4 regions of the Colwellia sp. MB3u-4 genome follow, and region 4 is predicted to be linked to each of the others. Evidence: predicted binding sites of a transcription regulator. Region 4 holds the regulator's gene; each other region holds the start of a gene.
What was found. Region 4 encodes FNR, which switches genes on or off when oxygen is low (the NO sensors DNR and NnrR bind a similar motif). Its sites were predicted from a motif close to TTGATCTAGATCAA; they were not measured.
Positions count from the first base shown of each region.

Region 1 (7,858 bases), on a different contig from region 4:
AATATATGGTGGATTTTTTGCCAAAAGTAAAATTGGAAATAGTCGTGAAGACAGAAGATGTTGATCGCTGTGTAAACACCATTTTAGAAACAGCACAAACAGGAAAAATTGGTGACGGTAAAATTTTTATAACGGCTGTTGAAAGGGTGATACGAATTCGTACGGGAGAAGAAGACGAAGAAGCTATCTAGCGTTAACCTGTTAAAAAAATACCAGCACTAAGCTGGTATTTTATGTTCAGGCCTTTCTCTCAAACATCCTGTCTTTCGAGACACTAGTAAATCCCTATACGCTCGATGAAGGGTATGTCGCGTTCACCTGAATGCGCAAGAACGACGATCTTCATAGAAACTAAAGCGTTACTTAGCAACTCGTGGGTTGTTAGGATAATTTGCCGCTAAAACTTGTTTGGCATTAATCTGTAAATCATTCAAGCCTAACTTGCCATAACAGACAATCATAATTTCTAATGCTTCTTCTGTTTCTGGACTAGGAGAAAAATATTCAACAATATATTTTCCTCGGTTAGCCGAAGAAACATAGGCTTCACGCTTTAAGTAATAGCGCGCAACCGATAACTCATATTTTGCTAGGCGTGATTTAATGGCAATCATACGTTGGCGAGAGTCTGCAGCATATTTACTGTTAGGATACTTCTCTAATACTATTTTTAAATCATTGAATGCAGCGTGCGCCGCCGTAGGATCACGGTCTGAACGGTCTATTCCTGCTAAATTTTGGAATAAATTTTCTTGGGTAGCAACATTGATTAATGCACGCATATAATAGACATAGTCTAAGTTTGAATGCGCTGGGTTTAATCGTAAAAATCTGTCGGTAAGTGCCAATCCTTGCGCAGCATCACCGCTTTTGTAATAAGCATAAATTAAATCTAATTGTACTTGATGAGAGATTGGCCCATAAGGAAATCGAGAATCTATCGCAGATAAAATTTGGATCGCTTTTTGATATAAGCCATTATCAAGCGATGCTCTAGCATCAGAGAATAATGCTTGAGCTGACTTATCTGGCACCTTCTTAATATCTCTTTCACTTGTTCCTGAACAGCCTGTTAATGCTAACACTAGCGCAAGGCACATTATTTTTATTGTCACTTTTTCCATAGACTTCAATATCACTACTTTGTTTTAGTTAAAATAAATATCCTCCTCACTATAATTACTTAATGTAATTGCTTTAGCAAAGAGGTAAAATAAGCTATAGCATTCTAACCTAGCAATCCTGCCTTGCACAGTGCTAATTAATAGAGAGTTTGATGGCTGAGATAATTCAACACCGGGATACGGTTCCCGAATCATGCTTAGGTAAACGTTTCGACCAGACTTTGGCTGTAATGTTCCCTGATTATTCACGTTCACGGTTAAAAGAATGGATTTTAGCCGGTCATATTACGGTTGACGGCCTAGTTGTCGATAGACCACGAGAAAAAATGTTTGGTGGTGAAGAAGTAGCCATTGATACACAAGTTGAGAGCGAAGTACGCTTTCAAGCACAAGATCTACCTTTAAACATAGTGTACGAAGACGATGATATTTTAGTCATCAACAAGCCTGCGGGCTTTGTCGTACATCCTGGCGCAGGTAACCCTGATGGCACAGTTTTAAATGCCTTACTACATCACTGCCCGCAGTTAGATGTTGTACCTCGTGCTGGTATTGTTCATCGTTTAGATAAAGATACTACGGGATTAATGGTGGTGGCAAAAACGATTGCTGCGCAAACTAACCTAGTTGAATCACTACAAGCGCGTGAAATTACCCGTGAATACGAAGCTATTGCCAGTGGTATTATGACCGCAGGTGGTTTGGTTGATCAGCCTATTGGTCGTCACGCTACAAAACGTACTCATATGGCGGTTACTTTTTCAGGTCGCCCTTCGGTAACGCATTATCGTGTGATGGAAAAGTTCAGGTTACATACCCGTTTACGCTTGCGTTTAGAAACGGGTCGAACTCATCAAATTCGTGTTCATATGGCTCATATTACTCATGCACTGGCGGGTGATCCCGTATATGGCGGCCGTCCGCGTCCTCCAAAAAATGCCTCTGAAGAGTTACGAGAAATGTTACAACAATTTAAGCGCCAAGCCTTACACGCGGCAATGTTATCTTTATATCATCCGATAACAGGTGTGCAAATGACTTGGCATGCTGATGTACCTGAAGATATGGTGGCGTTAGCTGATATGTTGCGTAAAGATACCAAAATCCATCTTATCGATAGTGATTACTAACTCATCTAATAACTTACAATGTATTAAATGGCCAACAGAAGGTGTGTTGGCCTTTGCTACTACTCGCTTAATGCCTAGTAAAGATCAATTATCTAAACATTCAGCGCATTTATTATCAAATAGTACTCACACAGAAAAATTACAAGCCGAGTTTGATGCTTTTAATCTAGGCGATCATGTGGGAGATTGTCCCAATACTGTGGCCCGAAATAGAAGCTTGTTACTTGATTACCTGCCAAGCATGACAAAAATTCAATGGTTAGAGCAAGTTCATGGTAATAATGTCGTTGTTGTTGAAAAACATCAAAATACGCCTATTGTCGCTGATGCTGCGATAACACATAGTCAGCACATCGCTTTAGCCATAATGACCGCCGACTGTTTACCTATTTTGTTATCAAATAAAGATGGTAGCGAAATTGCGGCCATTCATGCAGGTTGGCGACCACTAGCCGCAAATATAATCGAACGTACCATTAGAAAAATGCATAGTGCGGCCGATGAGATTTTCGCATGGATGGGCCCTTGTATTGGTCCTCAAGCTTTTGAAGTTGGCCCAGAGGTAAAACAGGCATTCTGTCAAATGTCAGTAAAATTTGAATCTGCTTTCCAACCTGTGCCATTTTTAAATAATGGCAGAACAGAGGGAAAGTTTCTGGCCAATTTACAGTTAATCGCCGAGTTACAACTCTTGGCATTAGGGGTTACCAATATCACTAAAATTGCAGACTGTACTTATAAGCATAGTGCTAAGTATTATTCTTATCGCAGAGACGGAAAAACCGGGCGTATGGCTAGCGTAATATGTATGCATTCACTCTAGTAAAAATTATCCCTTATAAATAAGGTGATTATTTAAAAGTGTTCTGTTGATTTAGGTCAAAGTTTTAGCGACTCTTTTCTTGAAAACCCTCCTTGGTGTCCTTATAACATAGATAACTAAACTGTAAGCCCAGTAACATGGCACTAGGAGAACATTAATGCGTTTAGAAAAATTTACCCAGGCTTTTCAAGTAGCAATATCTGATGCGCAATCCATCGCATTAGGTAAAGATCATCAATTTATCGAGCCAATACATTTAATGCTTGCGTTATTAAATCAAAACGCCAGCAGTATTATCCCTTTATTAAAAAGTGCCGGTATCAATGTGCGAACGTTAAGATCGCAAGTTGAAGTGGCTCTCGAAGAATTAGCACATGTGTCGGGCACAGGCGGTGAAGTGCAGCTATCGTCTGCCATGGGTAATATTTTAAACCTTTGTGATAAATTTGCCCAAAAGCATGGCGACAAATTTATCTCCTCAGAAATATTTATGCTAGCGGCGTTACAAGATAAAGGTAAGTTAGGTCAAATTCTTAAAGGCTTAGGGGCGAGTGAACAACGTATACAAGACGCGATAGTTCATATTCGTGGCGGTAAGAATGTTGATGATGCTAACGCGGAAGAAGTGCGTCAAGCATTGGATAAATACACCATTGATCTAACCGAACTAGCAGAGCAAGGAAAGTTAGATCCAGTTATTGGTCGCGATGATGAAATCAGGCGTACCATTCAAGTATTACAGCGCCGCACTAAAAATAACCCGGTATTAATTGGTCAGCCAGGTGTTGGTAAAACCGCGATTGTTGAAGGCCTAGCTCAACGCATTGTCGATCATGAAGTACCAGAAGGTATTCGAAATAAACGCGTATTGTCACTTGATATGGGCGCACTCGTTGCCGGCGCTAAATATCGTGGAGAATTTGAAGAACGTCTTAAAGCGGTACTCAGTGAATTAAGCCAGTTAGAAGGGCAAGTCATCTTATTTATTGATGAACTACACACTATGGTTGGCGCGGGTAAAGGTGACGGTGCTATGGACGCCGGTAATATGTTAAAGCCAGCGTTAGCACGCGGTGATTTGCATTGTGTTGGCGCTACTACATTAGATGAATATCGCCAATATATTGAAAAAGATGCGGCATTGGAACGTCGATTTCAGAAAATTATAGTCGATGAACCCAGTGTTGAAGATACCATTGCTATATTACGTGGTCTTAAAGAACGCTACGAACTCCATCATAATGTTGAAATAACAGATCCCGCTATTGTTGCCGCAGCAACCTTATCTCATCGCTATGTTAGCGATCGTCAATTACCCGACAAAGCTATCGATCTTATTGATGAAGCAGCTTCTAGTATTCGTATGCAAATGGATTCTAAGCCAGAGAACTTAGACCGATTAGAAAGGCGTTTAATTCAACTGAAATTGGAACAAAGGGCTTTATCAAAAGATTCTGATCCGGCCTCTAAAAAACGTTTGGACCTCATCTCGGATGAAATCGGCACTTGCCAAGTCAGTTATGACGAGTTGGATGAAGTCTGGAAAACCGAAAAAGCGGCACTACATGGTACACAAGCGATTAAAACTGATTTAGAGCATGCTCGTATTGAACTTGAAGCGGCTCGTCGCGTAGGCGATCTTAATACCATGGCCGAGTTACAATATAGTCGCATCCCTGATCTTGAAAAACAGCTAGATCTGGCTAGCCAAGCAGAAATGCAAGAAATGACCTTGCTGCGAAACAAAGTGACTGACGTAGAAATAGCTGACGTGTTAAGCCGAGCTACCGGAATTCCGGTTGCAAAAATGCTCGAAGGTGAATGTGACAAATTATTGCAAATGGAAGATAACCTGCACAAACGCGTTATTGGGCAATCAGAAGCGGTAGTTTCAGTATCAAATGCTATTCGTCGCTCAAGGGCAGGTTTGGCAGACCCAGATCAACCCATAGGCTCATTCCTATTTCTTGGCCCTACTGGTGTAGGTAAAACAGAATTAACTAAAGCTTTAGCTCACTTTCTTTTTGATAGTGAAGATTCATTGGTGCGAGTTGATATGTCAGAGTTTATGGAGAAACACTCTGTTGCACGTTTAGTGGGAGCGCCTCCAGGTTATGTCGGTTATGAGGAAGGTGGCTATTTAACTGAAGCGGTGAGACGTAAACCCTATTCTGTTATTTTACTTGATGAAATTGAAAAAGCGCATCCTGACGTTTTTAATATTTTACTACAAGTATTAGATGACGGACGCTTAACTGATGGGCAAGGGCGTACGGTCGACTTTAAAAATACGGTTATTATTATGACCTCCAACATTGGCTCAGATATTATTCAGGAATATGTTGATGACAGCCAATATCCGCAAATGAAAGCTCGGGTAATAGCAGAACTTGGAAATCACTTCAAGCCAGAGTTTATTAATCGGGTCGATGAAACCGTAGTGTTTCATCCCTTACTTGCTGAGCAAATTAAAAGTATCGCCAGTATTCAAATATCGGCCTTAACTAAGCGATTAGAAGAACGCGATATCACCATGACATTATCGGAAGAAGCGTTATCTTTTGTTGCGGCGGCAGGCTTTGATCCAATTTTTGGTGCTAGACCTTTAAAACGCTCTATCCAGCAAGAAATTGAAAACCCTTTAGCACATAAACTACTGGCTAACGAATTCTCCGCGGGTGATCATATATTTGTTGAGCTTGTTGATAATAACTTGAATTTCACCGTTAAAGCTTAGTGGCGTTATCGTAAGCTAATATACCCTAGATGCAGGCTGACAATGTTTACTGATTTAATCAGTACAGTAAACTTCAGCCTGTTTTTTATTCATCGTTAACTGTTGCTGTTTTTCTAATGCCGTTAATATCTCTACACTACCTTGCCCATTTTTATATTGAATTGTATCAAAATTGGCTAATGTTGTTATATTTTCGCGAGCAGTTAAACACTTCTCATCATTAAGCTCATGGTTAACATTACTTTTCTCGCTACTATCACCCAAAGTATTATTTTGTAATTTTAAAGCTTCATCACTACTCGCTTCATCAGTAATGACGGAAGATTTTTTGTTATTTGACATACTAATTTCGATATAGTCATCACGGTCTGGCTGATGTTGACTAAAATGAACGACATTGTGTTCGTCGAACCAACGATAAACTGTTATTTTTTCAGCTGCAAAGACATCAAAATACACTAATGTGACTAAACAGAATGACAAGGTTTTAATGTGCATATTGATACCTATCCATAAGTTAATACTTAATTTCCCTGTTATGAGCATAATGAGCTAAAACAATAGTCACTGGCGACTATTCTGTAATCACTATAATGTTTTATAACAACACCAAGACCAGTTTACAAATGTTTGCTAGTTTTATTAATCATTCATGGGTACTACAGCTACCGTTAATAATTAAACTTATGCTAGATTAGAGCTCTCTATTCATATTAACGTATTTCGGTTTTACTTATGCCAGACAAACATAATGACGATTCGCTGCAAACTCGTGGCATTTATCTTTTACCCAACTTATTAACCACTGCAGGATTGTTTTCTGGCTTTTATGCCGTTATATCATCAATGAATGGGCATTTTATTAGTGCCGCGGTTGCTATCTTTATTGCGATGATTTTCGATGGTTTAGATGGCCGAGTTGCACGAATGACTAATACTCAAAGTGAGTTTGGCGCAGAATATGACAGTATGGCTGATATGTTGTCATTTGGCATAGCACCAGGAATAGTAGCATATAATTGGGCGCTTTCAAGTTTTGGCAAGTTTGGTTGGTTAGCCGCATTTGTTTATGTTGCTTGTGCAGCATTGCGTCTTTCACGCTTTAATACCCAAGTTGGCATCGCCGACAAACGCTATTTTCAAGGCTTAGCTAGCCCAGCCGCCGCAGGCGTTGTTGCTAGCCTTATTTGGGTTGGTAGCGAATATAAAGTTAACGGTCAAGACTATGGTTATTTTGTTGGAATTATTACCATCATACTTGGCCTGTTAATGGTGAGTAATTTTAGATACAACAGCTTTAAGGAAGTTGACTGGAAAGGTAAGGTAAATTTTGTTGTTGTACTATTAATAGTGCTCGCCTTTGTGGTTATTGCATCGAGTCCTGAAAATATCCTGCTTATTATATTTGCTTTCTATGCTTGTTCAGGACCATTTACCACTATCCGCTCAGTAAAGAAATTGAAATTAGAGCATGTAGTGGGTGACGATCAAGATGCAGACTTTCACCGTTATAGTGAAAATAAAGCGACGGATGCCGAAAAAGTAGCAGAAGAAGAGACTAAATCAAAAAAAGAGCCTGAAAAATAAAGCTAATCACCTTATATAAACCATGCTTACACATTTATTACTCAGTCGCTTTATTACTTCTAAGTATAATCTAAGTATAAAAAGCGAAATATATAAGATAAAAGCAGCAGTATTTAGCGCTTATTTCATCTTGTTAGAACGAAAAAACAACGTCTTGCTTAATTAAAAGGCAAATAGTCATTTAATCGCAATTTAATTGATATTAGGTGTTGACGTGAAGCCAGAAATCGCTAGAATGCGCTCCAGTTCCAAGGGGTAACCCAAACGAACGGTTTTAATAGCTTAACTACTCTTTATAAGAGCTAAACAGTTAAGTTAACGTTTTAAAAATGAGTTTGAATCTTCTGAAAAGAAAGTTTAAAAAATATAAATAAAACGTTGACATTAAAACTCAGGTGCGTAAAATGCGCATCTCGCTTCAGGCAAGGCCTGTAGCAACGAATTACTTTACGGTATA
Region 1 is NZ_JACGVE010000080.1:9,584-17,441, forward strand. It holds gene glnB (nitrogen regulatory protein P-II) at 1-191, shown strand, start outside; gene H4J61_RS12210 (outer membrane protein assembly factor BamD) at 360-1,124, opposite strand; gene rluD (23S rRNA pseudouridine(1911/1915/1917) synthase RluD) at 1,277-2,254, shown strand; gene pgeF (peptidoglycan editing factor PgeF) at 2,244-3,077, shown strand; gene clpB (ATP-dependent chaperone ClpB) at 3,235-5,814, shown strand; gene H4J61_RS12230 (hypothetical protein) at 5,869-6,312, opposite strand; gene pssA (CDP-diacylglycerol--serine O-phosphatidyltransferase) at 6,550-7,401, shown strand.
Region 1: clpB (ATP-dependent chaperone ClpB) is a predicted target of FNR. The motif match lies at 3,124-3,137, and genes of this name have one in related genera.

Region 2 (7,858 bases), on a different contig from region 4:
CGGTTGGCTCTTTGCCATAGACCATGTCATAACAAACTGTTGAACTTTTAATTGTGTGATCTGATATCGGTAAGCTATCACCGGATAGACCTGCTGATGTGGCATTGATGATAATATCAAATGCTAAGTTATGGGTCTCTGCGAAAGTAATAGCATCAATAGCGTTATTAGGATACTGGCTAGTAATAGCCTGTGCTTTACTTAATGTTCTATTGGCAATGGTTAATGATTGAGGAGACTGCGCTAATATTGACTGCACAACACCTTTTGCGGCTCCGCCAGCACCGAGTAATAACACCTTACTATCTCGCAGTTGCACTTGATGCCTGAGTAAGTCACTAACTAAGCCTAAACCATCTGTAGTATCACCATAAATAATTCCATTAGAAAAAATTAAGGTGTTCACTGCGCCAGCTAACTTGGCTCTTTCACTCAACTCATCACACAGGGCAAATGCTTGTTCTTTAAATGGTGCGGTGACATTGGCGCCTTTGCCATTGTTAGCGATTAATTCTTTTACGGCATTGTCGAATTGATCTAATGCAACCCACTCACTTTGGTAGTTCATTGTTTGCTTTGACTGTAGCGCAAACTGTTGGTGAATAAAGGGAGATTTTGATTGAGCGATAGGATTACCAAATACGCGATACTGATCCATAAGATTACTAGCTTAAATGTTTAGCGGTAGACTACCCTAGTTGTTAAACAATGAAAACAAAAAAGCAGTCACTGGGTAACTGCTTTTTTCATCACTTTGGCCCGTGTTGAATAAGGTTAAAGTCTCTTTAAAATTTATAAGCTAACATCAGTGAATAAACCATGGGGTCTATTTCAACTTCAGCACTGCCATTAACACTACCACCTACTTTAAAACTGGTATCCGTATTAATATCAATATAACGAGCGGAAGCATTTAATGACCACCTTTTATCAAGTTGGTAATCAGCACCAAGTTGAACAGACAGTCCGAACGACCCGTCTAAGTCTAAAGCACTAAAACCGGCCTCTTTATAAGTGGAAGAAAACTTCTCATCAAAGAAAATTGTATAGTTGATACCCGCACCCACATAGGGCTTAAACGCTGAGTGAGTATCAAAGTAATACAGTGCACTTAATGTCGGTGGTAAATGAGATATTTTACCAAGCGTTGTGGTTGCGCCATCGGCATGCAGTTTTATGTCATGAGAAAACGGGGTTGAGGCTAAGAGTTCAATAGCCCAGTTTTTATCATAAAAATATACAAAATTAACACCAAGCTGAGTATCACCATCCGCTGAGACATCTAAACCTGAATCAGCGCCATCGAGGAACACGTTAGCTTTATTACTGGCAGGATCAACCATAGTGGCGCCACCACGAACGACAAAGTCGCCAGCTTGGTTAGCCAGTGCAAGGGGAGATAATGTAAGAGCGGAGAGGATGAGTCCATTAATTACTGAGGTTTTCATTAGAGCGTTACCTTTTATAAATAGAAAAAATATTAAATTTGTTCACTAAGGTAATTTTACGCGCGCCTGGTTTTCGACAGTTTGATCTAGCTCAAGCTTTATCATAAACCCTAAAAAAATAGGCTTTAATGGTCTTGAAATTAAAAACTTAACTTGGGTAACTTAACCTAGCAACCACACCTACAGCGAACTTTTCTGTTGATGTGGATTGCTAGGTTAATAAACAACAAGCGGCAATGCTAGGTTATAACCAATCTTGCGGTACTAAATAGTCTTGTAGTGCTGCTTCTGGGCTGCCAGCTTCCGGCTGAAAATTATACTCCCAACGTGCCAGTGGCGGCATTGACATCAAAATGGATTCTGTCCTGCCACCTGATTGCAAACCAAATAAGGTGCCGCGATCAAAAACTAAATTAAATTCAACGTAGCGGCCACGACGATAAAGTTGAAATTGACGATGATTATCATCAAAGGGCGTTGCTTTACGCTTTTCTATTAAAGGTATGTAAGCATCAAGAAAGCCTTTTCCAACTGCTTTCATATAATCAAAGCACTTATCGAATTCCCATTTATTAAGATCATCAAAAAATAAGCCACCAACGCCACGAGTTTCATTGCGGTGTTTTAAATGGAAGTATTCATCACACCACTTTTTATATTTTGGATAAACATCGTCACCAAAAGGCTGACAAATATCTTTTGCCGTTTGATGCCAATGCACAACATCTTCTTTGAACGGGTAAAAAGGCGTGAGGTCAATACCCCCACCAAACCACCACACAGGTTCTTCACCTTCTTTTTCAGCAATAAAAAATCGGACATTGGCATGAGATGTTGGAATAAAAGGATTTTTAGGATGAATAACTAATGACACACCACAAGCTTGCCATTTACGGCCAGCCAATTCTGGACGGTGTGCTGTTGCAGATGGTGGTAACTTATCACCAGAAACCACTGAAAAATTGACCCCGCCTTGCTCGATAACGCTACCATTTGTGAGTACTCGGGTTCTGCCACCACCGCCTTCAGCGCGCTGCCAATTATCTTCAATAAATTTACCACTACCGTCGGCAGCCTCTAACGCGGAACAAATTTGGTCTTGCAACGATTTTAAAAATTCAACAACAACATTAATATTTATAGTGCTCATGAGCGAATAACATCTCCAGATAATGCATCAATAATAGTAGAAGGCTGATCAAAGCCTAGAATTTTTCCTTTAATAATAAAATCAATTTTATTAGCGAGTTCATTGGGAATTCCTTGCCATGTTTTGGCCGGAGGTTTACCACTTAAGTTCGCGCTCGTAGAAACAATCGGCTTATTAGTGGCGAGACATAGTGCCACAACGTCTGGCTGGCTAGTAACACGCACCGCAATAGTGTCAAAGCGCCCCGTCAACAACCTAGAAGTGTTAGCATTTTTAGCCACTAGTTGCGTAATGCCGTCGGGCCAGCGAGATAATATCGCCAGGCGTTTGTCTTGAGGTATTTTACACTCATCTATATAAGGTAAAAGTTGTCTATAATCACCCGCAAGTAGTATTAAGCCTTTATCTACTAAACGTGACTTGATCAACAGCAGCTTTTCAATTGCCTCATCGTTATCAGGATCACAGCCTAAACCAAATACGGCCTCGGTTGGGTAAGCTAAAATCCCACCCTGTTGAAATGTTTCTAATGCTGTCGTCATGGCGTTTTATGATGGCGCTTAGTAAAATTAATTTAATGATGATTATACGTTTTTTACTGACAAACAACATGGCTAGTAAAAAAAAACGGTAAGAGTCTGTAAACTCTTACCGTTTGGATTAACCCCCGTCCAACGCTAATAATAAATTAAGCTTCAAACAGCTCTTTAATTTTCTGCCTAAGCACGAACTTCTGCACTTTACCGGTTGAGGTTTTAGGCAACTCGCTAAAAACAATGGTTTTAGGTACTTTAAAGCCCGCCATATGTTCACGGCAATATTGAATTACCTCTTGTTCTGTCAACGTCTGCCCGCGTTTCAGTGCTATAAATGCACAGGGAGTTTCTCCCCACTTTTCATCTTTTTTGGCGACTACGGCGGCTTCTAAAATGGCTGGATGGGTATATAACACCCCTTCTACTTCGACTGATGAAATATTTTCACCCCCAGAAATTATAATATCTTTCGAACGATCACGAATTTCAATATAACCATCTGGATGTTTAACCGCTAAGTCTCCTGAATGAAACCAACCATGAGCAAAAGCCTCTTCTGTGGCTTTTTCATTTTTCAAATAGCCTTTCATCGTGCTATTACCCCGGAACATTATTTCACCCATAGTGATTCCATCTGGGCGAACAGGCTCCATAGTATCCGGATTTAGCACATCAACGTCTTCTTGCGTGATATAACGCACACCTTGGCGCGCTTTTAATGCTGCCCGTTCATCATCGCTGCGCTCATTCCATTCATCTTTCCACTCACTCACGACACAAGGCCCATAAACTTCAGTTAAGCCATAACTTTGGGTGATTTCAATGCCTAAGCTTTCAATGCCCTTAATAACCGCGGCAGGTGGCGGAGCACCAGCAGTCATCGCTTTAATATTTTTAGGTAATTGCGCCAGCAAGCTTTCGTCAGCATTTAAAATCATATTAAGCACGATTGGCGCGCCACAAAAATGACTGACCTTATGCTCAATCATCGCATTAACGATAGCGCCTACTTCAACTTGCCTCAAACAAATTTGCGTACCGCCAACAGCCACTATCGTCCAAGGAAAACACCAACCATTGCAATGGAACATCGGCAAAGTCCATAGGTAATTGGTCTTGCTGTCGGTCGGCCAAACAAAGTTATGGCCAAGAGAATTCAAGTAAGCACCGCGATGTGAGTAAACTACACCTTTAGGATTACCCGTAGTGCCTGAGGTGTAATTTAGCGCCAAAGCTTGCCATTCATCATGAATCAATGAGCCAGTGAAATTTTCATCGCCTTGAGCCAGTAACTCTTGATATTCCATGGTACCAAGGCGCTCTCCGCCTGGACCTTCTGGATCGTCAATATCAATCACCAAAGGTTTACGCTTTGACAGTGCTAATGCTTGTTTAATCACACCGGAAAATGCGGTATCGGTAAACAGTACATCACATTCGGCGTGATCAAGAATAAAAGCGATATTTTCCGCATCGAGGCGAATATTAATCGCGTTAAGCACAGCACCCGTTAGTGGCACACCATAATGGGCATCCAAAAATGCCGGAATATTAGCGGCCATAATACTCACGGTTTGCCCTGGATTCACCCCATTTTTAATGAGGCTTGAGGCGAGTCGACGAACATTCTTACGATATTCTTGATAGGTAAATTTTTGCTTACCATGGATAATTGCAATTTTGTCTGGATAGACATCAGCGCTACGATTTAAAAAGTTTATTGGTGTTAGTGGCTGACTGTTAGCAGCAACCTTGTCTAAACTTTGGCTATAAATGTTACTCATTTCTTTCCTCATTTATTTTACCGAAGCGACTCTTAATACTAATTAACTTAATGATAAGTAAATTCATTCATTCTTTAAATTAGTATAACGCTGTGATTTTATATTATGTTCGGCTTTACAATTTAAAATAATCATACGCCAATAATTAAATTAAAAAATTATCCTTTGGTCTATACCCGTTCTACATCAAAGAAAATTATAAATGCTATGAAAGAATTGTCATTTCAGAATATTTTCAAACACGTTACAATATGGTATTAAAATGGTATTAAATTTCACCTAACATTACCGCCTTAAGCATAACGTTAGGTTTCAAATCACCTCATCAAAAGGCACTACGCGTATGAAAGTTGGGATTATCATGGGGTCAAAGTCAGATTGGCCAACCATGCAGCACGCTGCTGAAATGTTAGATCTATTTAATGTACCTTATGAAACAAAAGTGGTTTCTGCACATAGAACACCGCATTTACTTGCTGAGTATGCACAAGGCGCTAAAGATCGTGGTATTCAAGTTATCATTGGTGGCGCAGGTGGCGCCGCGCATTTACCTGGTATGACCGCGGCTTATACAAGCTTGCCAGTTTTGGGTGTGCCCGTGCAATCAAAAGCCTTAAATGGTCAAGACTCATTACTCTCTATTGTACAAATGCCAAAAGGCATTGCGGTTGGTACATTAGCCATTGGCACGGCAGGTGCGGCCAATGCTGGCTTATTAGCCGCTCAAATTATTGGTCTTTCTGACCCGGCAGTACAAGCTGCTGTTGAAAAATTTAGAGCAGAGCAAACACAAACAATCCTTGATAACCCAAACCCTGCAGAATAGGCTAGCTAAATGAATGTTTTAGTATTAGGTGCTGGCCAACTGGCTCGTATGATGGCCTTGGCGGTTAAGCCTTTAAATATCAATATACGCGCTTTTGATGTTGGCTCAGACACTGTGGTTGACCCGCTTTCAACTGACATTGTTTTTGGTGGATTAACTCAAGGCATTGAGTTCGCTGACTTTATCACGGCTGAGTTTGAGCATATTGATCACCAAACACTTGCACTTTGCCAAGCGTCTGGAAAACTACGCCCGAGCAGCCAAGCCATTAAAGTCGGCGGCGATAGAAGATTAGAAAAAGATCTGCTCATCAAGTGCGGTGTGGCCAATGCCCAACACCAAATTATTGCGACCAAAGCAGACTTTGACCAAGCTTTAAATAACTTGTCTATGCCGTTAATTTTAAAAAGCGCTTTGGCAGGTTATGATGGTAAAGGTCAATGGCGATTAAAAGATAAAGCACAAGCGGAAGACATTTGGCTTGATATTAAAGCTTTTTTCGATGGTGGCGTACAAGGCCTTCAACATGCAGTAGTGGCCGAACAAATGGTGCCTTTTGATCGCGAAGTCTCGTTAGTTGGCGCGCGTGACAGTCAAGGTAATACCCTAGTTTACCCCTTAACTCAAAACCATCACACCAATGGCGTGCTGAGTGTGTCAATTGCCATTGAAATAGATGAAGCGCTACAAGCACAAGCAAAACAGGTGTTTGATAGCATAGCAAAAGAGTTAAATTACATTGGTATATTAGCCATTGAATTCTTCCAAATTGGCGAGCAATTATTGGTAAATGAAATTGCTCCTCGCGTACACAACTCAGGTCATTGGACCCAACAAGGTGCAGATACTTGTCAATTTGAAAACCATTTACGTGCGGTATGTGATTTACCACTTGGCAGTACTGAGTTAATTCGTCCATCAGCCATGATTAATATCTTGGGTGAAGATGAAGTACCCAATGAAATATTGAGTGTGGCCAGTACCACTTTACATTGGTATGGAAAAAGCAAACGCCCGGGCCGTAAAATGGGTCATATTAATGTCTCAGGTAATGATGAAAAACAATTAGCAGAGCGATTAACCTTATTAGCTGACATGCTACCAGAAGCAGAATTTGATGAACTTAAGCCTTATGTCGCCAGTTACAAAAAACAACTGAGCTAACACTATATTAGCGATTACACAGCCAGTGATGCCTTACGGATAAGTCACTGGCTTTTTTCTACCTCAATTCCTACCTCAATGTATATCTCGATTGATAAGAAAATTAATGCGGCTGAAAGTGACTGCAGGGTTTAGACCCGCATTGTAACTTTTCACCTGCTGCCATCTGTCTTTTTAGTAATAAAGCAAAGCCACATTTTTCACATTCACCCACAACTGGCTCATGATTCACAACAAACTTACATTTGGGGTAGTGATCACAGGAATAAAATGTTTTACCAAAACGGCTGATCTTTGATTGTAGTTGGCCCTTTTTACACTGTGGACAACTGACATTTTGTTGCTCAAGTTCATTGTGATCTTGCGCCACGATGTAAGAACAGTCAGGGTAGTTTGTACAGCCAATAAACATACCATAACGACCTTGTTTGACCGCCAATTCATGATTACATTCAGGGCATTCACTACCGGCCAGTATTTTGTCATCAACGCGCTCATGTTCGACAACCGCTCGAGTGTATTGGCAATTAGGATAGGTAACACAACCAAAAAATGAGCCTGACTTACCATGCTTAATGGTGAGCTGCGAAGCACAGTCGGGACAAATTTCAGCGGTTTTTTCTAAGGCATGTTCATGACGTGAAAACAGGGGTTTTTCGGAGTTTGACATAGTAATGCACCTAAAATATTAGGTACCTATTATGCCATATTTTTACCATATTAACGTGGCTATTTTTCGTGCACTTTTTGTCTTAGAAAAAAAGCTAATGCAACGGGCCTTCTTGCTCATCAAAAATCAGGTCTTCCATTTGAGAGTAGGCACTTTCTTTACCTGGCACATTAAACAGCACCATCAACACAACCCACTTTAAATCATCAATAGAGAAAAATTTAGTGTCTAATTCCATAACTCGGTCAATAACCATTTCACGGGTAGTAAAGTCTAATAA
Region 2 is NZ_JACGVE010000090.1:59,867-67,724, reverse strand. It holds gene aroE (shikimate dehydrogenase) at 1-658, opposite strand, end outside; gene H4J61_RS17740 (OmpW family protein) at 786-1,448, opposite strand; gene hemF (oxygen-dependent coproporphyrinogen oxidase) at 1,693-2,598, opposite strand; gene H4J61_RS17730 (Sua5/YciO/YrdC/YwlC family protein) at 2,595-3,140, opposite strand; gene H4J61_RS17725 (acyl-CoA synthetase) at 3,287-4,918, opposite strand; gene purE (5-(carboxyamino)imidazole ribonucleotide mutase) at 5,262-5,744, shown strand; gene H4J61_RS17715 (5-(carboxyamino)imidazole ribonucleotide synthase) at 5,754-6,908, shown strand; gene H4J61_RS17710 (topoisomerase DNA-binding C4 zinc finger domain-containing protein) at 7,012-7,578, opposite strand; gene H4J61_RS17705 (DUF494 family protein) at 7,673-7,858, opposite strand, start outside.
Region 2: H4J61_RS17740 (OmpW family protein) is a predicted target of FNR. The motif match lies at 1,530-1,543, and genes of this name have one in related genera.

Region 3 (7,858 bases), on a different contig from region 4:
GTTAGTGGCGTTCTATCACTGCGCACTAGGTAAGGCCATTCGTGAATATCTAAGCCAACACCATGGCCTGTTCTATGGGGACAGCCTGGTGTTTCATAATCTGGTCCTAAATTCTGGCTGGCTAAATAAGCTCTGGCGGCAACATCTACATCACCACAAGCTACGCCAATTTTGGCGGCATCAAAGGCCGCTTTTTGTGCTAGCTTTTCGAAGAGCCACATTTCACGTTGGCGTTGATTAGGCTCACCAAATACATAAGTGCGGGTAATATCAGCGTTGTATCCTTCAACCTGACAGCCAGTATCAATCAAGACTATGTCATTTGTTTCCAGAGTTTTTGGTGATTTTACGCCGTGTGGATAAGATGAATCTTCACCAAATAGCACGATACAAAAATAGGAACCGGCAGTAGCGCCCACTTTGCGGTGCGCTTGGTCAATAAAGTGAGTGACTTCTTGGGTAGTAATCCCCACATGTAATATTCGAGCAACCGCTTTATGCACTTCGATAGTCATATTTTTTGCCTGTTGCAATAAGGCTATTTCAGTGTCTGATTTTTCTGCACGACAACCCGCGGTTACACATTTTGCATCAACAAGTTCAAACTCTGGTGCCGCTTTTTTAATACCGTCGGCAATAAAAAAAGCGGTCGACTCATCTATGGCTACTTGGCCGGAGTTAATGCCACACTCAGCCAAGGTTTGTTTAAATAGCAGATAAGGACTTTCATGTTCTTGCCAGCCTTTTATCTCGCCTTTAATGGTCATATATTGCTCAAGCGTATTCACTTCAAAAAATGGCGTGATATATTTAATCTCACCCTGTTGAGGAATAATAGCGCCAACCATACGTTCGCTGGCGTACCAACGGGTACCTGTAAAGTAATATAGATTTGTTCCGGCATTGATATAGGTGGCTTCAATATTATTTTCAGCCATAATTTTTTGCGCTTTCACAATGCGCTGTTTTAATTCAGTCGCTGTTATTGCTTGCACTTTGCTAGTCATATTGACTAACTTTTCAAGTTCAACTTTCGCGGTAGAGCCGCCAACACCTATAGTCATATGGTTCCTTAAAAAATTTAATTAATACTGATATATTTTATACAAAAAAATAAGCCATGTATCCTAACAAATAAAGTAGCGGTATGATGAAAGAAATTTATCCTAAAGCTTAACGGTCAAATATTGTAATCCCAGAAAGATCACAAGCCCAATTAACTCAATTAACCCAAGGAATAGCTATGCGTAAAAAAGTCGAGTTTATCAGTGGTGAACACCGCTTAAGAGGTTTACTGGAGAGTCCTGAATCTGAGGTTAAGTTTTATGCCTTATTTGCTCATTGTTTTACCTGTGGCAAAGACATCGCGGCGGCATCACGTATTAGCCGAGCTTTAGTGCAAAAAGGTATTGCGGTATTAAGGTTTGATTTTACCGGTTTAGGTAATAGTGATGGTGATTTTGCTAATAGTAATTTTTCTTCAAATATAGAAGATTTAATTGCGGCAGCAGATTTTCTTCGCACAGAATATCAAGCACCACGACTACTTATTGGTCATAGTTTAGGCGGTGCAGCTGTGCTTAACGTTGCTCAATATGTTGAAGAAGCGAGCGCAGTGGTCACTATTGGCGCGCCATTAGATGCAGCGCATGTCGCGAAGAATTTTGCCCTGCAGCTTGATGATATTGAAAAAAATGGTAAAGCAGAGGTTAATTTAGCTGGGCGTGTATTCACCATAGAAAAACAATTTTTAGATGATATAAAGCGCTACGATACCCGTCATATTGGTCAACTAAAAAAAGCACTTTTAGTTATGCACTCGCCAATTGACAGCACGGTAAATATCAGCGAAGCGGAGAAAATATACCAAGCCGCCTTACATCCTAAGAGCTTTGTTAGTTTAGATGATGCCGACCATTTACTGACCAATAAACGTGATGCTGAATATGCTGCTGATGTAATCGCGGCGTGGGCAGGGCGATATATTACTTACGCGGACAATGCTAACCATATTACTGAACATATTGCGGAAACTGCTAGCAGTAAGCCTGACAAAAATGAGGTCGCTAAAGGCCACGTCATCGTAGAAGAAAAAAACCATAAATTTACTCAACACGTCAGCACCAATAGCCACTATTGGCTTGCTGATGAACCAGAAAGTGTTGGTGGTAATAACATGGGACCTGATCCTTATGAGCATTTGCTAGCGGGCTTAGGCGCTTGTACCGCCATGACTTTACGTATGTACGCCGAGCGTAAAAATTTGGCTATCAAACATATTAAAGTGGAGCTAACACACAGTCGAGATTACCAACAAGACTGTCAAAAATGTGAAAGTGAAAGTCAGGGTATTGAAGCCATAGTGCGGAAAATTAGCTTTGTTGGCGAGCTAGAAACAGCTCAATACGCGCGATTTTTAGCCATAGCAGATAAATGTCCAGTACATAAAACGCTGCACAATAATGTCAAAGTGGTGAGTACATTGCTTAATCAAGCATAAAAAATTAGCCTAACTGCTGATGATAAATTATCATTGGCAGATAGAAGATCATCATTGTTATGGCAACAATGTAAAGGGTAGAGTTTGGGATATGTCTGAAGCGTTAAAGGGTATTAAAGTTGTTGATTTAAGCCGAATTTTGGCCGGGCCTTGGGCATCACAAATGCTTGCTGATATGGGTGCTGACGTTATTAAGGTAGAAAGACCAAAAAAAGGTGATGATACCCGTCACTGGGGTCCTCCATTTATTAAACCAGCGCATGGTAATGAACCTGCCCAAGCTGCCTATTACCACAGTGCAAACCGCAACAAACAGTCAATCGCTATTGATATAACCCAGCGACAAGGTCAACAAGTGATAAAAGACATGATCACTAAAGCCGATGTCTTAATTGAAAACTATAAAGTGGGTGGTCTTGAAAAATATGGTTTGAGTTATCAGCAAGTAAAAAAACTCAACCCTAAATTAGTTTATTGTTCAATCACTGGCTTTGGTCAACATGGCCCATACGCACATAAAGCTGGTTACGATGCCATGATCCAAGGTGAGGGTGGCTTAATGAGTTTAACCGGTGCTGCTGATGGCGAACCGATGAAAGTTGGCGTGGCCGTGATTGATGTAATGACCGGGCTTTATAGCGCGAATGCTATTCTTGCGGCATTACTCGCTAAAGCGCATACCAACAAAGGCCAGCACATAGATATTGCCTTACTTGACGTACAAGTGGCAACACTGGCTAATCAAGGCATGAACTATTTAGCCACAGGTGAAAATCCAAAGCGTTTAGGCAATGCTCACCCCAATATTGTGCCCTATCAAACCTTCGCGACTAATGATGGCAGCTTGATATTAGCGATAGGTAATGATCAACAGTTTGAACGATTTTGTCAGGCCGCTCAGTGCTCAGCATTAGCAAACAATGCCTTATTTAAAACTAATCAACATAGGGTCGAAAACCGTATTGAACTTGTGCCGCTTTTAGCGCTTATTCTCGCTAAGCAAAGCACAGATTATTGGGTCACGATATTAGAAGCAATCGCGGTACCTTGTGGACCAGTAAATACCTTAAAGCAAATATTTAACCACCCACAAATACACCATCGCGAGATGGTAAAACAAGTACCGGATAAAGACGGTAGGCTAATTAAAACCGTGGCATCACCTATTAACTTATCGGATACGCCATTACAATATAAACACGCCGCGCCGAATATTGGCCAACATAGCCAACAGATTTTAACGCAGTTTTTACAGTATAATGACGAGAAAGTTGCCGCGTTATTGCAAGCGGGTGTTGTGGCGTAATTTTTATTGTTTGCATTGTTTGTATTTTTTGTAAAAATAAGCGCTTAAATCAGTGTGCTCTGTTGTTTTTACCTTAAATAAAGCGAGTATATAGGTTAAGTAGGTTATTAACCTATATACTAATTATCTGCATATTAACCTGTATAATTAGCCTTTAGCTAGTTCGGTTTGATTGCGAAATGCAAGAGCAGAACTGTTTTAATAAGCCACTATCATTTTATGTCGCTTAATGTCGTTATGTTTATCGAGAAACCCATGTCTAATTCAATGTCTTTAGAAAAAATATTTATTATTATAGCGATCATACTAGGGTTTGGCTCTGCGGTTGACTTGATATATGCTTTAGCAGACGCAAATATTCAACTCGCTGAGGTATTGCGTTGTATCTTAAATATTGTTATCGCTGGCTTTTTATATCTTTATTTTAATAAAAAACATAAAGCAAAAGTTGAAGATTAAATACCTGGGCAAGTTAAGCATTACACTCGCCTATAATGACCTGCTTAACTCTTAAAATCATCTGCCCAGATGTTAAATTTATCGTGATCAATAACTCCTCGTCATTAATTTTTAGATAGTTGTTTTATATCAAAGTAAATAAATTTTTGTATGCTACTTTTAATTTATACCTATAAATAAAAGAAGATATTATGAGTAAAATATTCGTTGTTGCCGATTTATCAGACAGCAAACAAGTCGCTATAAAACGAGCTTGTGAACTGGCTAAAACTAAAAGCCAAGCATTGCATATTGTTTATTTTTGTTATCAAAGTTTACGTCATATTCAAGATGATCCACAAAATATTAAACAAGCGGTAATCGATGCGGTCACCTATAACGCAGAAAAATCACTCAAGACCTTAGTGCCTGACGACATTGATTACAGTTATGAAGTCGTATGGGAAAAGCGTATTGACCATTGGATAAGTGACTACGCAAAACAACACCAGCTATCAATGGTAGTTAAAACAGCCCATCGCACTGAGACTTTCTTATACACATCTACCGATTGGCAATTATTACGCGCGTGCCCAGCGCCGATATTTATTGTCAGTGATCATAAATGGCGTAAATCGCCAAATGTCTTAGCCGCTATTGATTTAGAGACTAAGCGTAAAAGTAAACAAACACTAAATCATCAGATATTAACTGCAGCGAAAGAATTTGCTAAAGCGAACAACGCAGAATTATTTGTCTGTTATACCTTACAATTTTCAAAATTTTTACGTGACTTAGGTTTACAATACAAAGACGAATTAGAAATTAAAGCAGGGAAAACCCTAAAGCATAAAATTGAAAAGTTAGCGGCAGAATATGACATTCCTGTCGCGAATTTTTTTATTAAGGCTGGTGAACCCGAAAAAGTAATCCCCAGTATTGCGGCACGGCAAAAAGCAGGGTTAGTGGTTATTGGTACTATTGGTCGAAAAGGTTTGAAAGCAAAAGTGTTAGGTAATACCGCCGAGAAAATTTTAAGCTTGTTAAAATCAGACGTGCTAGCCCTAAAACCAGAATAACTAGCGGCTATTTAACCTCAATGATCACTGTTTTTTATGACTTTGACCAGGACTTTGATCAGGACTATGAGCAGAACTAATACCAAGCGTTTCGGCTATGCTATTTATAGCCGAAACTAATAGCCGAAACGGGCGCTGAAAAAGGATGATTCAGCGCTATATTAGATGCTTATTTCTCGTCTTTACTTGGTTTAGCTTTACTTTTTTCAGTTTTATTTTTTACCGTGGCATTATCGGTATCTTGCATCGGGGGCAGCATACCTTTAAGTAAACGGCCAAATATATCTGCACCGGTAATAATACGTTTAGTTTCACCCCATACCAGCAGCACATCGTGTTCAATAACGCCGTCGAAGTTTTTATCAATAGAGGTACTTACTTTCATTTTTAAAATAGCTTCATTTAACGATGTCGTTTCATCAGTGATAACCACCGGACGATGACAAAAATTGTAAGGGTCAAAGTTTTCTGACTGAAACAGTGCGCTACGCAAGAAGCCATCAGCATCAATAACCAGTAAAGGTTTACCTTCGAGGTTGGTTAATACCACCCAACTATAACCAGAATGATTTAGCATAGTTAAAAATGGATCGTTGGGGCCAGAATAAGTATCTGGCAGAACGGGTAAATCAAGCTTTGTTGGCAAGGCAATAATAGAGTTAGGGTCAATAACTTCACCTTCTTCTGTGACTCTAATTTCATCTAAAGCAAAAAAATTCAGTGCGCCAATACCCTCAACATGGTTTAAGTCAGCTTCTTCAGCGCTAATGTGCTCTTTAATAATACTGCCTAATTCACTTTCTGCTAAATAGGTAATACCTTCTTTGCCCAACCAAGCGTCAAGTATTAGCGCACTTGGGCGAGTAACGGGGTAAAGCAGAAACTGGTAGAAGCGAATGATAGGCGCGAGCATGCTACCCATTTTTAACGCATTGCGAGAAAAGTAAGCCTGAGGCGTAATTTCACCCACCACCGTGATCACTATGGTTGAGAACAAAAAGGCGCCAACACCCGCAAGTACCGAGTCAGACAACATGGTTAACAAAACATTAATCCCCACATTGCCCCATAAAATAGTCGCTAATAAAAAGTTAGAATCGTTTCTCAGTGTTAATACCGTTATGGCGGCTTTATTACCTTTATTTGCTTCTACTTCTAGTTGTAGCCTGCTGAGTGAAAAAAACGCTAAATTTAATCCAGAAAAAATGGCAGATTGTGAAATACAAAACACAATAGCAATCCAGGTGATAGTTTCTACGGGCATTACTTTTTTCCTTTTTTTACTTTTCTAAAGTAGCAGTAAGCTACCTAACCCCAAAAACACCACAAAGCCAACAATATCGGTTACTGTGGTTAAAATAACCGCGCCAGATAAGGCGGGGTCAATATTTAATTTGTTTAATAATGCCGGGATCATAACGCCGGATGCAGACGCGGTTAGTAAATTTAATAAAATCGCTAAGGCAATAACGAAACTTAATTCGATGCTGTCAAACCAAAAATAGGTAATTGCGCCGATAACAATAGACCAAATGATGCCATTGACCCCGCCCACTTTTAACTCTTTTCGCAGCAGCACCTTTCTATTTTGTTCTGTTATCTGCCCTAGGGCTAATCCTCGAACAATAACCGTTAAGGTTTGACTACCGGATACGCCACCCATAGAGGCAACTACCGGCATTAATACCGCCAAGGCTACCACTTGTTGTAGCGTTGCTTCAAAAAAACCAATAAACCAAGACGCCAAAAATGCGGTCAGTAAGTTAATACCAAGCCAAATGCCACGGTTTTTCGCACTGGTGCGTACACTAGCGAATAAGTCTTCGTCGGTACTTAAACCCGCGGCGGTAGTCATCTGCTCTGTTTGCGACTCTTGCTTTACTTGATAAGCGGTTTCGACAGTAAATCGGCCAAGAAAATGTTCGTTTTCATCCACAACGGGTAGCGACATTTTACCTGATAATATGACCGTTTCCGCTGCAGTTGTTAACTCTTCATTAGCATTAAGTCTTGTTATCTCAGCAGAAAAAAGTGTTTTTAACGTGCTTTCGCCGTCACTTTGTATTAGCGTATTAATGGCGACAGTGCCGGTTAAAACACCTTCTTTATTGACCGCATAAAAGTCTTCGGTATAGGGCGATAGACCTTTTTGTAAAAGTAGCTGCGCACTAGTGACTTTAAGTTTTTCTGAAATGCGAACATAATTGTAATCTAACCAGTGACCGACTTCATCAACACTAAATTGCTGTGCTTGTTGATAAAGTTTTCGCTGTGAATCATCTAAGTTTTTTATCGCATACTTTAATAGACGGCTTGGTATTTCCTCTGCAATTTCAATTACTTCATCAACATCTAGTTGAGCAAGTAACTCAAAACATTCCTCGTCGCTCAACGCCTGAATTAAGCTGGTTCGAGTGCCTTGTCCCATATCGACAAAAGCAGACCTTTGCATGGTTTCAGGGTAAGTAGACCAAACACTTAAACGCTTATCTTGTGGCAGTGCTTCAATTAACAGGGCAAATTGTTCTGGCGCGA
Region 3 is NZ_JACGVE010000086.1:59,609-67,466, reverse strand. It holds gene H4J61_RS13765 (Xaa-Pro peptidase family protein) at 1-1,064, opposite strand, end outside; gene H4J61_RS13760 (bifunctional alpha/beta hydrolase/OsmC family protein) at 1,244-2,500, shown strand; gene H4J61_RS13755 (CaiB/BaiF CoA-transferase family protein) at 2,592-3,806, shown strand; gene H4J61_RS13750 (hypothetical protein) at 4,062-4,265, shown strand; gene H4J61_RS13745 (universal stress protein) at 4,457-5,323, shown strand; gene H4J61_RS13740 (DUF21 domain-containing protein) at 5,493-6,587, opposite strand; gene H4J61_RS13735 (magnesium transporter) at 6,612-7,858, opposite strand, start outside.
Region 3: H4J61_RS13745 (universal stress protein) is a predicted target of FNR. The motif match lies at 4,385-4,398, and genes of this name have one in related genera.

Region 4 (7,858 bases):
CAAGCGTCACTGATACGCTTACTCATTAGGTAATATTTTTGTGGAAAAACTTCCGGTTGAAAACGTTGGTGGTAGTGTCGAAGAAGCTGTAAAAGGTGAATATAGCCTTGATGTAGCGACTATATTGAAAGAAGGCTGGCAAATAACCTTAAAATCGCGCATGGCGATTAATTTGGGACTGTTTACCTGTTTGATGATTGGCATGTTGGTTTCATTGTTAGTGAGCAGCCAGTTGGGTGGCATTGAAGTGGCTATTCAAGATCAAAGATCAGCGACTTTACTTAATATTATCGTTACTTTAGTGGTTTATCCTTTTATCGTTGGTGTTGAAATGATGGGTATTTTCCATTCAGTTGGCTTAAAAACCAGACCAAAATTGGTTTTTGGCTTTTTAAAACGAGGCAGCTGGGTTGCTGTTAGTGCCTTATTAACCTCAACTTTGGTTACCATAGGTTTAACATTATTTTACTTGCCTGGCATATTTTTGGCGGTAGCCTTGTCACTCGCGTTGCCTTTGGTGGTAGAAAAAAAAATGTCACCTATAAAAGCCATTTCAATAAGCATTCAAGCTACGCGTTTTCAATGGTTCAAAATTTTCGCTATTTATCTGATACTGGCTTTGGCTGTACTGATATCCGCTTTACCTGTTGTAATGTCCGGTGAATCTGAATTTAGCTTTATCGCTATCGCATTTTTCTTATTTTGTTTAGCTTATATAGTGCCGTTGTTTTATAACGTAAAGGGAATTTTATACCGAGAAATATTTGGTTTACAGATGGAAATAGCCGCTGATCAAACCAAGACCATAAATGACACCTTTTCGGCCTGATTTACCGCATTTTTTCAGTAAATTAGACTAAAAATAATGCTATAAGGAGCTATTAGCTTGACGATATTTAATAAGCAAAACCTTTTAGGTTTTATTTTTTTAGTTTTGCTGAGTGTGGGTTTAATCGCACCCTTTACCTTCTTACCTTTGCCTGAAAGTACGCCGACTGAAGAGCCAGTGCCGGTAGCACCGAAAGCGGTTAAGAAGGTCATTAAAATAGTTGAGCAACCGTTACACACGGTCACTTTACCCGACTTTGCTAAAATTCGTGATGTAAAAGAGAAGAAACGTCGTTTTTTTGCTTTTATTAAACCCGCAGTACAGGCTGAAAATAAAAAAATACTGATCTTGCGTGCTGAAGTGGCGCGCTTAATTGCGCAATTAAGCTTAGAACAGCCCTTTAGTGCGGAAGAACACACGTTAGTAAGCAGTTTGAGCAAAAAATATAAAGTCAGTGAAAAGTTTTCTTTGTTAAGACAATTATATGAATTACAGCTTAAAATTGACATTATTCCATTAGCCCTTGTTTTAGTGCAAGCGGCCAATGAATCTGCTTGGGGAACCTCTCGTTTTGCTCGAATAGGCTTAAACTTTTTTGGTGTGTGGTGTTATAGGGAAGGTTGCGGCATGGTGCCAGGTAGCCGTAATACCGGCGCTAAGCATGAAGTCGCCGCTTATAGCTCTATTAGTTTAGGTGTCGCACGTTATTTGCACAATATTAATACTAACGGTGCCTATACGGTATTTAGATCGATTAGAGGCCAATTACGCGATCAAAACCAACCGCTAGCGCCAGAAATTCTTGCAACAGGATTAATGCGTTATTCTGAACGTGGCATAGATTATGTGTTGGAATTAACTGATATGATCCGCCATAATCGACATTACTTCGCGCTATATAATAAATAAGCGCTATGTAAATGTGCTATTCCTAATTTAGGTATAAAAATAGATTTATAAATAAATTCAAATATCATGTCGGTTAAAAAATTTTCGCTTGAATTGCTTTGAAAAAGTAGTACTTCTTCAGTTTTTTATCAGCAAAAGTAATCACCTCTAACTTATTGATAACCTTATTTTTATGCTGTCAAAGGTAACCTTTTTTCATTATTTACCTTAAGGACATATCGTCATATACTTTTGGCTAAAGGCTGTTAAAACTTCAGCGCATAATCTAGTTTAAGTTATTAAACAAGAAAAGTTGAACTAGGCGTTTAATGACCCAATTCAACTTTATGCTAGTGATGCTAGTGATGCTAGTGATGTTAGCTGATATTAATCTACATCAAGTGGTGAAATGTAACCATCGGGTTTTAATGCTAATACATCACAATTTAGCCTATCAATAACATGCTCTGCGGTGTTACCAATTAGCGCTGCCGATAAACCGGTACGGCCAATAGTACCAAGAATGACTAATTCTGCATCTAATTCAGCCGCTATGCTTTGAATGATATCTTCCGGTAAACCCTCTTTAATATGGGTGTTTTCTGGCGCAATATTAAAGGCAGTTGCATGTGCTAACATCGCTTTTTGATGATGTTTTAACATCGAGCGATTATAATCACTGGCATTAAACTCTGGGATTTCTATGGCGATATTTACTGGCGTCCCCGGGAATGAGTTAACTAGGTGTAAATTAGCTTTCATGACTTGGGTCAGCTGTTTAGCTTCTGCAGTGATTTTGTTATTAAGTGCTTTATGTTCTTCCTCTTCACTACCAATGTTTAACGCCGCAAGAATATTACCGTTATCAGGCCACAAATGCTCTTTCACGAGTAAAACAGGGCAAGGACATTTGCGCAGAATATGCCAATCGGTAGGCGTAAATATCACAGATTTGAATTTGTCGTGTTGATGAGTCCCTTTAATGACAATGTCATAACCATTATCGAGTACTTGAGCAATAATTTGCTCAAAGGGACGGTTATGCCATATAACCCGACAATCGATAGAAATTCCGCTTAAATCAAGATCAGCGAGTAAAGACTCTAGCCATTGAGTGCGATCATTAATAACTGATTGGCGCATGGCTTCACGCTCATCACTTGACAGCATGGTGGTCATTTCATAAGAAAAATCATAGATGGTCAAAAATGCGGTAATGCTAGCGCCTGTTTTACGCGCTAATTCTATCGCTCGATTTACCGCTTTCTGCTCTTCTGTTGTTGGGTCAACAATCGCGAGTATTTTTTGATACTTTTCCATGGCTAATTCCTTTATCAATTGTCTACTAGTGTTATAACAATAGTCTACTTTGAGGCAATAATAGTTGTCTTAAATCAAATTATTATGCTATCGGTGATAAATAATATTTCACGCTAAGCATAGCGTGAAATACCTTAATAAGGCAATGTAGAAAAGCAGGTGTTAGCGTGACATTAAAGTGCGGCGCATGCGTTTAATTTGTCAAAACTTAAAATAGTAATGAGTTTACCATCAACGGCAATTAAACCATTTTTATGAAAGCGGTTAAGCAAACGGCTGATGGTTTCAACCGTTAAACCAATATAGTTACCAATATCACTGCGGGTCATAGATAAACGAAACTCAGATGGAGATAAACCACGGGCATGGTAACGAATACTTAAGGTACTGATAAATGTTGCTAGTCGTTGCTCGGCATTTTTACGATTAAGTAATGTTAGCATTTCTTGATCTTCACGGATCTCAGTACTCATCATACGTAAAATTTGTTTTTTTAATTTTGGCATGCTGTTCGATAAATTATCGAGCGTATTGTAAGGGATCTCACAAACCATTGAGGTTTCTAGTGCTTTAGCGAAACTTGGATGTTGAGCATTGGCAATAGCATCAAAGCCAAGCAAATCACCCGCTAAATGAAAACCAGTAATTTGTTCTTCACCGTGTTTACTAATGGTGTAGGTTTTAAATGTGCCCGAACGTATGGCGTATAGCGCATGCATGGGTTGACCGTCGTTAAATATTTGCTCACCTTTATGGATCGGCAGCTTACGGTCGATAATATTATCTAACGTTTCTAACTCTTTATCATTGAGAGAAAAGGGTAAGCATAATTCACTAAGACTACAGTTTTGGCAGTGAATATGTTGATGAATAGTGCATGATTTATAACTCATAATATCCTTTAAAATTTTTCATGATGTACGCATGATTTTTTCCATGACTTTTTATATATAATGTCCATATCAGGTACGTTATATATATAAAATAAGTATAGTATAGATGCCGTATGAAATCACTAAGCTGGCTGCTATCTTTCTAAATAGTGTATGACTCAATAATGATTTAATACTTATGGTGCCTAGTGATACTGAAAGTAAGGCAGGCAAGGTGCCTAGTCCAAAGAAAAACATGATCAAGGCACCATCAAGGGCATCGGCACTAGCCAATGCCCAAGTTAGTGTAGAATATACCAAGCCACAAGGTAACCAGCCCCATAGTGCGCCTAAAGCGAAAGCACTTTGTACGTTTTTAATGGGAATAAATTTTTTAGTCTGTGGTGCTATGTAGCGCCAAATATTTTTACCTAAATGTTCGACGCGGCTTAACCACATAAACCACTGGCCTAAATACAAACCTAATAAGATAAGAAAAACACCCGCAATAGTTTTTAACAACGAAACAGGTAATCCGATATTTTTGGTCGCCATTGAACTGGTGAATGCGACAAGAGCGCCAATAAGACTATAAGAGGCGATACGACCAAAGTTATAGGCCAATATAATGGCGTGTTTTTTATGACGAGAGGTATCAGAAATCGCCGTCGTCAGCATGGTGCTAATACCACCACACATCACTATACAATGGCCTGAGCCTAATAATCCGATGATAAATGCGGAGAAAAAATCAAGGCTCATAAACTATTTTTTGACCTGTGCGTCTGCTTGCTCTGGTGAGGTATTTTTTTTGTCTATCTGTGTTGTTATTGGCGTAGCATTATTGTTTTGATGAATGCTTTTTTTATCATGATCATCTTCAAATAAAATGCTCATGCCTTGCTTTTCTAAATCATCAAATTGCTCAGTTTTTACCGCCCAAAAAAAGAGATAAATACCAATAGCGGTAAGTAAAATAGCAATGGGAATTAATACGTATATCACACTCATTTTTTTAATAACCTTAAAGAATTACTTACCACTAGTATTGAACTGGCCGACATGCCAATGACTGCCATATATGGCGCTATATAGCCCATAACCGCTAATGGCAATACAATGGCATTATAACTAAAAGCCCAAAGGTAATTTTGCTTTATAATTCGCGCAGTATTTAACGATACCTGTCGCAGTGTTTGCACACCTTTGAGTTTATTGTTCAGTAATATCACATCCGCACCACTTTTAGCAATATCAGTGCCACTGCCCATGGCAATGGACAAATGCGCCGCGCCCAATACTGGGGTATCGTTTACGCCATCACCTATCATAGCTACAGCATGCGAGGCTTGCTGTAGTTTAATCGCGTTGACTTTGTCTTGTGCAGACAAATCTGCTTGTACGCTATTAAGGTGCAGCTTTGCTTGTAATTTATCACAGCCTTGTTGATGATCACCCGATAACATGACAGTTTTAATGTTTTCATGATGTAAAAAATCAATTAATGCCTTAGCATCTTCACGCAGACCATCATGTAAATAAAATTCAGCAACTAAGTTATCATCTTGCATTAATACGCACTGCGCACTGTGCGCACTGTTGTCATTATTACTGAGCAGCCATGAGTTTTTACCAATTCTGTAATGCTGATTATTAACCTCACCAGAAATACCAGCACCTGGCGCAACCACCACTTGAGTTGCTGTTTGGCTAAAATCACGAAACTGGCTAAAGGCTTTTGCTAGGGGGTGAGCAGAGTGTGCTTCTAACGCCGCCGCAATAGCCAACACTTGTTGTTGCCCATCTGGAGTGTTTTTATCTGCAAATGCGCCATAAGTTTTGACTGCTGTAATGGTAAATTCACCCGTCGTTAAGGTGCCGGTTTTATCAAAAGCCATCACCTCAATTTCAGGCATAGTTTCTAGCACATGTGCTGATTTAATCATGATCCCTTCACGGTTAAGGCGAGTGGTTGCACAGGTTAATGCCGTAGGTGTTGCTAATGACAGAGCACAGGGACAAGTTACCACTAAAACAGATAAGGTGATCCAAAACGCTTCTGCGGGTTGATGTTGAGACCAATATATTGCGGTAGCAATGGCAACAACTAGGATAAGAGCAACAAAATATTGGGCAATTTTATCGGACAATTGCGCCAATTTAGGTTTATGACTTTGGGCACTTTCACTTAAGCGAATTAATTGGCTTAAAAATGATTCTTGGTTACTGTGGCTAACTTTTGCTGTTAAATTACCATCACCATTTATGGTACCGGCATAAAGATTATCTAGCGTTGTTTTATGCAACGGCAGTTGCTCACCAGAGAGCATGGCTTCATTGATTTGGCTAGTGCCGGTTATTATTTCGCAATCTGCGGGTATGGTTTCACCGGGCTTTATTAAAATAATATCATCGGCTTTTAAATGTGTTGCTGAGATAAAGCGTTCAATGCCCTGTTCAATTTTAGTGGCGGTCATCGGCATTAATTTTAATAAATTTGCCGAGATGTCAGCAGCGCGGCTGCGGGCCCTAAACTCTAGAAATTTACCAATCAGTAATAAAAAGGTAAACATGGAAACAGACTCGAAATACACTTCACCTTGCTGGGTAAATGTAGCCCAAACGCTAGCAAGAAAAGCCAGGCTAATCGCAATAGAGACAGGTACATCCATTGAAAGTTGTCGCGCTTTCAAGGCAAAAAAAGCACTTTTATAAAACGGAAAGGCGCCATAGCTAACAATGGGTAGGGTTAAGAAAAGGCTGGCCCAGCGCAAATACTGTACATTGTACTCAGCCATATCGGCAAAAGCACCAAAGTATAAACCAAACGCGATCATCATGACTTGCATCATTAAAATGCCTGAAATGCCTAAGCGTTTAATAAAGTTTTTTGCTTGTTTTTTATTGGCCTTTTCAGCTGTACTGGCTTTAAAGGGGAGAGCATGATAGCCAATTTTATCAATTAAACTCAGTATCTCACTGAGTTTTACTTGGTTTTCTTGCCACTGGACTGTTGCTCTTTGTGTCGTGGCGTTAACATTAATATTATTAACGCCAGCGAGTTTTCTGATTTGCATTTCTATTAACCAAGCACATGCTGAACAACTTATACCTTCAATGGTTAATATAGTTTCTTTAAAACCATCATGATAATAAGCAAACTCGTTTTGTAAGCTTTCATCATCCAGAATTTTATTGCGTTGCAGTTGTTCAGGTATTAATACTTCGCCTTTTTGTGCTGGCGCACTGCGAAAACGGTAATAGTCAGTTAAATTGTTCTCGACAATCGTTTGTGCTACCGCTTGGCAACCTATGCAGCACATAGGTTGATTAATATTTTCAATACTCGTGGTTAAATTAATGCCATTGGGTACGGGCTCACCGCAATGAAAACAGTCTAGGTTCATTAAGCTTGGCTCATTAATTTGCTTGGGCTGTGTCCGGTGCTATCGCAATAAAATCGGATTGAGGTAGGGTGATCACAGCTTGAATTTTCCAGTGATTTTCAAACGGAGTGATGGTTACCTGCCATTTACCGGCCACATTTTTATCAGCTTCAAAAATATGGGTAAAGTTACCGTTGCCATCAGGTGTTAATACTAAAGAAAAATCTCTATCCGCTAGGGTTGGGTGATAAAAATTGACATTAAGTAAGGGAAATTCTTTTTCAATACCCGTTGGGCGAATAATAAGCTGATCGTCAACAAGTTTTAAACCAAAGCTCATCCCAAGCTTTTGCGCTTGTTTAATTTTACCCAATTCAAGGTTAATCGCTTTACCTTTTTTATAATAATCTCCAACGACCAGAGTGTCAGGATTAGTATTGGCAATAATGAAGGTGGCAATGCCGGCAACTACCACGGTAAAAGGCAATATAAATACAAACCATGCCCAAGGTTCTCGGTACCAAGATGTTTTCATGAAAATTTCTTCTTTGCTGAGAGAATGA
Region 4 is NZ_JACGVE010000079.1:601,380-609,237, forward strand. It holds gene H4J61_RS12025 (hypothetical protein) at 41-829, shown strand; gene H4J61_RS12030 (glucosaminidase domain-containing protein) at 887-1,738, shown strand; gene uspE (universal stress protein UspE) at 2,105-3,037, opposite strand; gene fnr (fumarate/nitrate reduction transcriptional regulator Fnr) at 3,211-3,930, opposite strand; gene H4J61_RS12045 (sulfite exporter TauE/SafE family protein) at 4,009-4,671, opposite strand; gene ccoS (cbb3-type cytochrome oxidase assembly protein CcoS) at 4,675-4,920, opposite strand; gene H4J61_RS12055 (heavy metal translocating P-type ATPase) at 4,917-7,316, opposite strand; gene H4J61_RS12060 (FixH family protein) at 7,330-7,830, opposite strand.